Regions from separate parts of the Bradyrhizobium commune genome, predicted to be linked through region 2. Evidence: predicted binding sites of a transcription regulator. Region 2 holds the regulator's gene; each other region holds the start of a gene.
The links. Region 2 encodes HrcA, which represses chaperone genes, less so after heat shock. Its sites were predicted from a motif close to GTTAGCACTCNCNNNNNGNGAGTGCTAAC; they were not measured.
Positions count from the first base shown of each region.

Region 1: IC761_RS13500 (co-chaperone GroES) is a predicted target of HrcA. The motif match lies at 1,134-1,162, and genes of this name have one in related genera.
Region 3: IC761_RS31835 (co-chaperone GroES) is a predicted target of HrcA. The motif match lies at 1,511-1,539, and genes of this name have one in related genera.

Region 1 is NZ_CP061379.1:2,864,622-2,867,896, reverse strand. Features, by position in the region: gene IC761_RS13510 (cupin domain-containing protein) at 1-344, opposite strand, end outside; gene IC761_RS13505 (usg protein) at 522-803, opposite strand; gene IC761_RS13500 (co-chaperone GroES) at 1,205-1,519, shown strand; gene groL (chaperonin GroEL) at 1,565-3,205, shown strand.
Region 2 is NZ_CP061379.1:181,043-184,317, forward strand. Features, by position in the region: gene pncA (bifunctional nicotinamidase/pyrazinamidase) at 1-10, shown strand, start outside; gene grpE (nucleotide exchange factor GrpE) at 29-634, opposite strand; gene hrcA (heat-inducible transcriptional repressor HrcA) at 734-1,822, opposite strand; gene rph (ribonuclease PH) at 2,004-2,717, shown strand; gene rdgB (RdgB/HAM1 family non-canonical purine NTP pyrophosphatase) at 2,729-3,275, shown strand, end outside.
Region 3 is NZ_CP061379.1:6,779,384-6,782,658, reverse strand. Features, by position in the region: gene groL (chaperonin GroEL) at 1-999, opposite strand, end outside; gene IC761_RS31835 (co-chaperone GroES) at 1,119-1,415, opposite strand; gene IC761_RS31830 (hypothetical protein) at 1,735-2,259, shown strand; gene IC761_RS31825 (protein phosphatase CheZ) at 2,360-3,139, opposite strand.

The DNA.
Region 1 (3,275 bases), 2.7 Mb from region 2:
ACCATCTGGAAGTCGACGGCATGGAAGTGCAGTTTTGATACCTCTTCAGGATTGCAGGGGCCTTGCAGCCGGATCACATGCGCTTGCGCGAGGCCGTGGCTGGCAGCGGCAATGCCGAGGTCGCGGTACTTGGCGTAGGCGCGCAGGCCGTCGGCCTTGAAATCTTCCTCGCGGTGATGGCTGATGGCGATGCGCTGTTTTGGGCGGGCGGACTTCTTTGGAGCGGCCGCGCGGGCTTTTGCTTTCACCGCCTTGCGGGCCGTGGATCGCGTCGCGGCCTTGGCGCCGCTCCGCTTCTTGATTGCGGTCTGCGTTGCGCTGCGCGATTTTGCTTTCTTGGCCATCGGCCGCCTCCCGTTGTTGTTATGGGGAGAGGCTAGCACAGAAACAGAACTCGTAGGGTGGGTTAGCCTTGGGGCTGCGCGAAGCGCAGTCCGCTGGCGTAACCCACCATGCTTCCGCGACTGCCGAACGAGGTTGGTGGGTTACGCTACGCTAACCCACCCTACAAAGCCGGGCCTTCAATGCAGCCGGAACACGCCGTCGACAGCGCGCAACTCGGCGGGCTTGATCAGCTTGGAATGCGCGACCATGACCGAATGGAGCGGGCCGTCGAGCTTCTCCTGCCAGAACGCCAGGAAGTCGCTGAGCGCCGGGAATTTCGGGAACATGTCGTAGTTCTGCCAGACATAAGTCTGGAGCAGCGAGGGATGATCCGGCATCCGATAGAGGATTTGTGCCGTCGTCAGCCCGTAGCCCAGCATCTGTTTCCGGAAGTCCTCGGAAACGCCCCGCAGTCCCATGCCAACCTCCTTTGCAGGAGCGCATTCAGGGGGTGGCTTTCCGGTACGCTGCTGACGCGCCACCCGGTGGAGATGCGCTCACATGAGAGAAATGTGACGCAAACTGACAACTCATCTCAAGCCCAAAAGTTTAACAAGTTGTTGAAATTCAATGCGTTAGCAGCAGAGAAGACTCCGTGCTAATACGGCCCCCAAGGGGGCCTCTTAGAGGCCCTCCGAAGCCGGTTAACGATGGTAAAGAGATTTGGCAGACAGGCCTTCTGAGTGCCGATTTTTCTGCTAGAAGCCCTTGCCCCCGCAAAATTCCTGTCCTATTTCAGCCTCGCCTGTGCTAGCACTCGCGGGCAACGATTGCTAACAACGCAAAAATCCCAACTCGTGCAAATATTTAGGAGGACTGCATGAAATTCCGTCCGCTTCACGACCGCGTCGTGGTCAAGCGCATTGACGCAGAAGAGAAGACCGCTGGCGGCATCATCATTCCCGACACTGCCAAGGAAAAGCCCTCCCAGGGTGAAGTCGTCGCCGTTGGCCCGGGTGGCCGCGACGAAGCCGGCAAGCTGGTTCCGATCGACCTCAAGGTCGGCGACCGCGTGCTGTTCGGCAAGTGGTCCGGCACTGAGGTCAAGATCGACGGCGTCGATCTCTTGATCATGAAGGAAAGCGACATCATGGGCGTCCTCGACGTCCCCGCTTCCAAGAAGAAGGCGGCTTAACAGCCCCCTCTCTCCCTCCATTCAAATCCTCAAGGAAAAATCCAGATGGCAGCTAAAGAAGTCAAATTCTCTGTCGAAGCGCGCGACAAGATGCTCCGCGGCGTCGACATTCTCGCCAACGCGGTGAAGGTCACGCTCGGTCCGAAGGGCCGCAACGTCGTGCTCGACAAGTCGTTCGGCGCTCCCCGCATCACCAAGGACGGCGTCACCGTCGCCAAGGAGATCGAGCTCGAGGACAAGTTCGAGAACATGGGCGCGCAGATGGTGCGCGAAGTCGCCTCCAAGTCCGCTGACGCGGCCGGCGACGGCACCACCACGGCGACCGTGCTCGCCGCCGCGATCGTGAAGGAAGGCGCCAAGTCGGTCGCCGCCGGCATGAACCCGATGGACCTCAAGCGCGGCATCGACCTCGCGGTCGAGGCTGTGGTTGCGGACCTCCAGAAGAACTCGAAGAAGGTCACCTCCAACGACGAGATCGCCCAGGTCGGCACCATTTCCGCCAATGGCGACGCCGAGATCGGCAAGTTCCTCTCGGATGCCATGAAGAAGGTCGGCAACGAGGGTGTCATCACCGTCGAGGAAGCCAAGTCGCTCGAGACCGAGCTCGACGTCGTCGAGGGCATGCAGTTCGATCGCGGCTACATCTCGCCCTACTTCGTCACCAACGCCGACAAGATGCGCGTTGAGATGGACGACGCCTACATCCTCATCAACGAGAAGAAGCTCTCCTCGCTGAACGAGCTGCTGCCGCTGCTCGAGGCCGTGGTGCAGACCGGCAAGCCGCTGGTCATCGTCGCGGAAGACGTCGAGGGTGAAGCTCTCGCGACCCTGGTCGTGAACCGCCTCCGTGGCGGCCTGAAGGTCGCGGCCGTCAAGGCTCCGGGCTTCGGCGATCGCCGCAAGGCCATGCTCCAGGACATCGCGATCCTGACCGGCGGCCAGGCGATCTCGGAAGATCTCGGCATCAAGCTCGAGAACGTCACGCTCAACATGCTCGGTCGCGCCAAGAAGGTGATGATCGACAAGGAGAACACCACGATCGTCAACGGCGCCGGCAAGAAGGCCGACATCGAGGCGCGCGTGGCCCAGATCAAGGCGCAGATCGAGGAGACCACCTCGGACTACGACCGTGAGAAGCTCCAGGAGCGTCTGGCCAAGCTCGCTGGCGGCGTCGCGGTGATCCGCGTCGGCGGCGCGACCGAGGTCGAGGTGAAGGAGCGCAAGGATCGCGTTGATGACGCGATGCATGCGACCCGCGCGGCGGTCGAGGAAGGCATCGTCCCGGGCGGCGGCGTCGCCCTGCTCCGTGCCTCCGAGCAGCTCAAGGGCCTGCGCACCAAGAACGACGACCAGAAGACCGGCGTCGAGATCGTGCGCAAGGCGCTCTCCGCGCCCGCTCGCCAGATCGCGATCAACGCCGGCGAAGACGGCTCGGTGATCGTCGGCAAGATCCTGGAGAACAAGACCTACGCTTACGGCTTCGACTCCCAGACCGGCGAATACGTCAATCTCGTCACCAAGGGCATCATCGACCCGACCAAGGTGGTCCGTACCGCGATCCAGAACGCAGCTTCGGTTGCCGCGCTCCTGATCACCACGGAAGCCATGGTCGCCGAGCTGCCCAAGAAGGGCGGCGCCGGTCCGGCGATGCCCCCGGGCGGCGGCATGGGCGGCATGGACTTCTGATCCAGCCGTTCAGGCACAACACCGAATGCGAAACCCCGGCAGCGATGCCGGGGTTTTTGTTTGGGGCCTC
Region 2 (3,275 bases):
GAGCGCGTAAGTGTGACTTACGTCGCGCCTAGTTCGCCTCGTTGCTGTTCGCCGCGGGCGCGGCCTTCGCCCCGCCCTTGGCGACACCGACCAGCGCCGGGCGCAGCACGCGGTCGCCGATGGTGTAACCGGCCTGCACGACCTGAACCACGGTGCCCGACGGCACCGACGCATCAGGCACTTCGAACATCGCCTGCTGGAAGTTCGGGTCGAACTTCTGGCCCAAGGGATCGAACTTCTTCACGCCGTGCTTTTCCAGCGCGTTGAGCAGCGAGCGCTCGGTGAGCTCGACGCCCTCGATCAGCGAGGTCAGGCCGGGATCGGCCGCGGCGCGCGTTTCGGCCGGAATGGCATCGAGCGCACGCTGGAGATTGTCGGCGATGTCGAGCACGTCGCGGGCAAAGCCGGTGATGCCGTAGAGGCGGGCGTCAGCGACCTCCTTGGTGGTGCGCTTGCGCAGATTTTCCATCTCGGCCAGCGTCCGCAGCATGCGGTCGCGCGCCTCACTGGCTTCCTTCTGCAACAGCTCGACCGAGCCGGGCTCGGGATCGTCGGGCATGATGTAGGGTTTTGACACCACCGGCTCGCCGGTCGCAGCAGTCGTGTCTTCGGGTTGCCGGTCTCGATCGGTCATCGGCTCTCTTCTCGAACTGGTCTCAATGGGATTTTGCTGGCCCGGATATCGTGCTTCGGGCGCTGAAAATCAAGCGCCCGTGATCGGCGCAAATGCCGGTCAGCCCCCCAGCAGGCGGCTGACGATACGGGCGGCGTAGTCCACGGTCGGGATCACACGGGCATAATTCAGCCGCGTCGGCCCGATCACGCCCAAAACGCCGACGATGCTGCCGGCCGCATCCCGATAGGGCGAGATGATGGTGGAGGAACCGGACAGCGAAAACAGCTTGTTCTCCGAGCCGATGAAAATCCTGACGCCTTCGGCGGTTTCTGCGCGGCCCAGGAGGTCGATCACGCCGCGCTTGGTCTCGAGATCGTCGAACAGCAGCCGCACGCGCTCGAGATCCTCCAGCGCATGCAGGTCTTCCAGCAGATTGGCGTGGCCGCGGACGATCAGCTGGCGGTCCTCGTTCTCGCCGCCGGACCAGCTCGCAATCCCGGCCGAGATCACCTTCTGCGTCAGCTGATCGAGCTCGGCGCGCGCCTCGTTGAGCGCGGTCTCAAGCTCGAGCCGCGCCTCGGCCAGCGTTCGGCCCCGGATCCGCGCGTTGAGGAAATTGCCGGCCTCTGTGATCGCCGAGGAGGGAACTCCCGGCGGCAGCGCCAGCACGCGGTTTTCGACCTGGCCATCTTCGCCGACCAGGATCACCAGCGCCTTTTCCGGTTCCAGGCGAACGAATTCGATGTGTTTCAGCCGCGTATTGGATTTCGGCGTCAGAACGACCGCGGCGGTCCGGGTGAGACCCGACAGCCGCGTCAACGCCTGATCCAGCGCCGCCTCGACCGACTGCGCCTGCCCGACCGAGGTCAGTTGGCTCTGGATCGACTGCCGCTCGGCCTCGTTGAGGTCGCCGACCTGCATCAAAGCGTCGACGAAGAAACGCAAGCCGAGTTCCGTCGGCAGCCGGCCGGCGGAGGTGTGCGGGGCATAGATCAGGCCGAGATGTTCGAGATCCGCCATGACGTTGCGGACCGAGGCCGGCGACAGCGGCATCGCGATCAGGCGGGAGATGTTGCGCGAGCCGACCGGCTCACCGGTGGCGAGATAGCTTTCGACAATTTGACGAAAGATGTCGCGGGAACGCTCGTTGAGCTGGGCGAGGCCTGCGCGCGGCGCGATCAGATGGATCGGATCGTGATGGGCCACAGACGATAACTCCTCTCAGGTGCTCATAATTTGTCCATCCCGGAAGCTTCTGACAAGCGTGGCGTTTGCGGGGTGGAAAACCGGGGGTGAAAAAGCCTTGTGGTTTCCCCTTGCTGCTCACCCTCGCCCCCCCTACAAGCACCGCGAACAGCCCTTTTCCGAGAGTTTTGGAGGATTTCCCATGCGGCCAAGCCGCCGTGCGCCCGACGAATTGCGCCCCGTGACGCTTGAGCGCGGCGTGGTCAAATATGCGGAAGGCTCCTGCCTCGTGAAATTCGGCGACACCCATGTGCTGGTCACGGCCACGCTGGAGGAACGCCTGCCGCCATGGCTGAAGGGCCAGGGCCGCGGCTGGGTCACCGCCGAATATGGCATGTTGCCGCGCGCCACGCTGGAACGCACCCGCCGCGAGGCCTCTGCCGGCAAGCAGAGCGGCCGCACCGTCGAGATCCAACGCCTGATCGGCCGCTCCTTGCGCACCATCGTCGATCTCGAAGCGCTCGGCGAGCGCCAGATCACGGTCGATTGCGACGTGATCCAGGCCGACGGCGGCACCCGCACCGCCTCGATCACCGGCGCCTGGGTCGCACTCGCCGACTGCATCAACTGGATGAAGTCGCGCAACATGATCAAGGCCAAAGTGCTGCGCGACAATGTCGCCGCGATCTCCTGCGGCATCTATCAGGGCAAGCCGGTGCTCGACCTCGACTATGCCGAGGATTCGGAAGCCGAGACCGACGCCAATTTCGTCATGACCGGCGACGGCCGCATCATCGAGGTGCAGGGCACCGCGGAACGCGAGCCCTTCACGCAGGACGAGTTCCTGGCGCTGATAGCGCTGGCCCAGAAGGGCATCGCGCGTCTCGTGGACTTGCAGAAACTGGCTGTCGCGTAGTCAATAGGCCCATGCCCCGCCGAATCACCGGAAAGCTCGTCATCGCCACTCACAATCCCGGCAAGCTCGCCGAGATGAAGGAGCTGCTCGCGCCGTACGGCATCGAGGCGGTGTCGGCCGGCGAGCTCGGCCTGCCCGAGCCGGACGAGACCGGCAACGATTTCCGCAGCAACGCCGCGATCAAGGCGATCGCGGCGGCGCAGGCAACGAAGTTGCCGTCGTTCGCCGATGATTCCGGGATTGTCGTCGACGCGCTCGATGGCGCACCCGGCATCTACAGCGCGCGCTGGGCCGGGCCAGCCAAGGATTTTAGCGCGGCGATGGCGCAGATCGAGCGCCTGCTACAGGAGCGCGGCGCGACCACGCCGGACAAGCGCACCGCGCATTTCGTCTCCGCACTCTGCGTCGCCTGGCCCGACGATCATCTCGAAGAGGTCGAGGCGCGCGTCGACGGCACGATGGTGTGGCCGCCGCGCGGCACCGCCGGTTTTGGTTACGATCCGATGTTCCTGCCCGACGGTCACACGCGCACCTTCGGCGAGATGGAAAGCATCGAGA
Region 3 (3,275 bases), 1.0 Mb from region 2:
GACGATCGTGGTGTTCTCCTTGTCGATCACCACCTTGCCGGCGCGTCCCAGCATCTTTACCGTGACGTTCTCGAGCTTGATGCCGAGATCTTCGGAGATCAGCTGGCCGCCGGTCAGGATCGCGAGGTCCTCCAGCATCGCCTTGCGGCGGTCACCGAAGCCCGGCGCCTTGACGGCGGCAACCTTGAGGCCGCCACGCAGGCGATTGACCACGAGGGTGGCCAGCGCCTCGCCCTCGACGTCCTCGGCGACGATGACGAGCGGCTTGCCGGACTGCACCACGGCTTCGAGCACCGGCAGCATGGCCTGAAGGCCCGAGAGCTTCTTCTCGTGCAGGAGGATGTAGGCGTCCTCGAGCTCGGCGGTCATCTTCTCGGCGTTGGTGACGAAGTAGGGCGACAGATAGCCGCGGTCGAACTTCATGCCCTCGACGATGTCGACCTCGGTGTCGAGCGACTTGTTCTCCTCGACGGTGATGACGCCCTCGTTGCCGACCTTCTGCATCGCCTGCGCGATCATCTTGCCGATGGCGGCATCGCCGTTGGCCGAGATGGTGCCGACCTGGGCGACCTCGGAGGAGGCGGCGACCGGCTTGGCGCGCTTTTCGATGTCCTTGACGACGGCATTGACGGCGATGTCGATGCCGCGCTTGAGGTCCATCGGGTTCATGCCGGCAGCAACCGACTTGGCGCCTTCGCGCACGATGGCCTGGGCCAGCACGGTTGCGGTGGTGGTGCCGTCGCCGGCGGTGTCATTGGTCTTGGAGGCGACCTCACGCACCATCTGGGCGCCCATGTTCTCGAACTTGTCCTCGAGCTCGATCTCCTTGGCGACGGTGACGCCGTCCTTGGTGATGCGGGGCGCGCCGAAGCTCTTCTCGATGACGACGTTGCGGCCCTTCGGGCCGAGCGTCACCTTGACGGCGTTGGCGAGAATGTCGACGCCGCGCAGCATGCGATCGCGCGCGTCTCCGGAGAATTTGACGTCTTTGGCAGCCATGGTCTGCAATCCCTCGTGTTTCGTGATGTGTCTTGTGTCGTGCTGAGCGGCGGAATGATGGATGCCCGGATCGTCGGGACCCGGGCACCGGCATTCAGCGGCTGTTCAGGCGATCGGCCTTAGGCCATCACGCCCATGATGTCCGACTCCTTCATGATCAGGAGCTCCTCGTTGTCGATCTTGACCTCGGTGCCCGACCATTTGCCGAACAGCACGCGGTCGCCGACCTTGAGGTCGATCGGGATCAGCTTGCCCGCTTCGTCGCGACCGCCGGGGCCGACGGCGACGACTTCGCCCTGGGACGGCTTTTCCTTGGCGGTGTCGGGGATGATGATGCCGCCCTTGGTCTTTTCCTCGGCGTCGATACGTTTGACCACGACACGGTCATGCAGCGGACGAAATTTGGACTTAGCCATGAAGTTTCCCTTTGGAGGCTCGCTTTTCCGAAAGCAGCGGAAGTGGGTGAGGGCGGCGCTCCCGTCGACCCTCGTCCCGAGGATCGAACAGTGCGCTTAGCAATCGGTCTTTCCGAGTGCTAATAGTGCGCCCGGGAATATGGCTTGGCTGCGATCCTGTCAAGCAAAGGTGGTTAAGCGATTGGTGAGGCGGATATAGGATGGTGTCTACGGAAACTCGATTCCGGCGCGGGCGTATATTACGACGTCATTGCTACGGCAGCGGTTTTGCGCTTGGCTGCAGGAGGGGTGCGGCCATGGTCTCGTTCGGGGGAATGCCATGATCAGTTCAGCTCACGCGCGCACGGTTGCCAATCTGGCGGCCGCCTCATGCCTGGCGCTGCTGCTGGGCGCCTGCGGCGGCGGCGGCCTGAGCCTGCCGTCCTTCTCCTCGTCCCAGCCTGCGCCCGAGGCCGAGCCCGGCACCGCGCCGGAAATGCCGGCATCGATCCGCGCCGACGAGATCGTCGGCCGCTGGGGCCTCGCCTCATTCCAGAACCCTGCCGACCGCGCCCGCACCGAGGCTGCGGCCCGGGCGCAGTGCAAGAACCCTTACGTGATCGGCGCCGGCACGTCCGGCGGCGTGGTCATGCATCTCGCCGACCAGGCCACGCCGCAGGAGCTGCGGCTGAAGGGCTCGCCGAGCGGCAAGAACTATATCGGCCCGTCCGGCCCGACCCCTGGCGAGCAGGACCGCGAGATCGTCTCCTTCGACGGCCGCGTCATGATCACCCGCTTCGTCGACAAGGACGCCGCCACCCGCTACGGCAACATGGTCTACGTCCGCTGCGCGCCGAGGGCGTGATCGGGATACGGTCCTAACCACGCGTCATTGCGAGCGTGACGAGAGCAATAAAAAAACGCCGGCTCGCGCCGGCGTTTTGTTTTCCCTTTGTCGCGTCCGCTCAGTCGAACAGCGCGTCGATGTCGTCCTGCGAGGCATGCCCGACGTCGCCGGCGAGCTTCGGGCCGTTGAGGAGCTTCTCGTCGTCGCTGCGCTGGTCGACCGGCGCCGGCACGTGGGCCTTGATCGCGTCGACGCCGCCCCAGATGTCCATCATCGCATTGATGTGCTGCTCGATGAACTTCATCGTGGTCATGACCTTGCTGATGCGCTGGCCGGTCAGGTCCTGGAAGTTGCAGGCCTCGAAGATCGAGATGACGCGTTCCTGGATGTCGTCGGCGAGCCGCTTCTGCTGGTCGACCGAGTCGACCTTGGACATCGCGCTGGCCGCCTGATCGATCGATTCAGCCGCTTCGAGGATCTGCTGGGTCGCCTGCTCGGTGCCGCCGACCACCGCGCCGAGTTCGCCATTGACCTTGGCCATCTCGCCGCCGTCGAAGCTCTTGCCGTGCAGGGTCGCGATCTCGCGCTTGGTGCGGTCGATGGCGTCGTGGATGAGGTCGAGCTCGACCTTCAGCTTCTCGCACTGCTCGATCTGCGCCCGATAGGTATCGAGCATGGTGCGTGCTTCGGAAAGCTCGTGGGCCGTGGACGCGTCGATCGCCGCCATGGCCGCGCTGCCGGACATCGGGACCGCGCCCTTTGCCATCTGTGCGCGGATCGCGCGCAGCTCCGCCATGATCTCGCTATGCATCGGGGTTGCCTCTTCGGTTACATCAAGAATCGGCATCTCGCCACCGACGATATCTTCGACACGAAAACGTTTGCGGTGAACAGCCATCAGGATACTCCCCCCACCTCACTCACGCGTCTTTGTAGGCAGAAGCGATTTAACACGAAGTTCACAGCAGGAACTGTTGTGCGGCCGCGCGCGACGGTGCGAAAACCGGCGGTTAACCATGCGCTTCTCGCGTTCA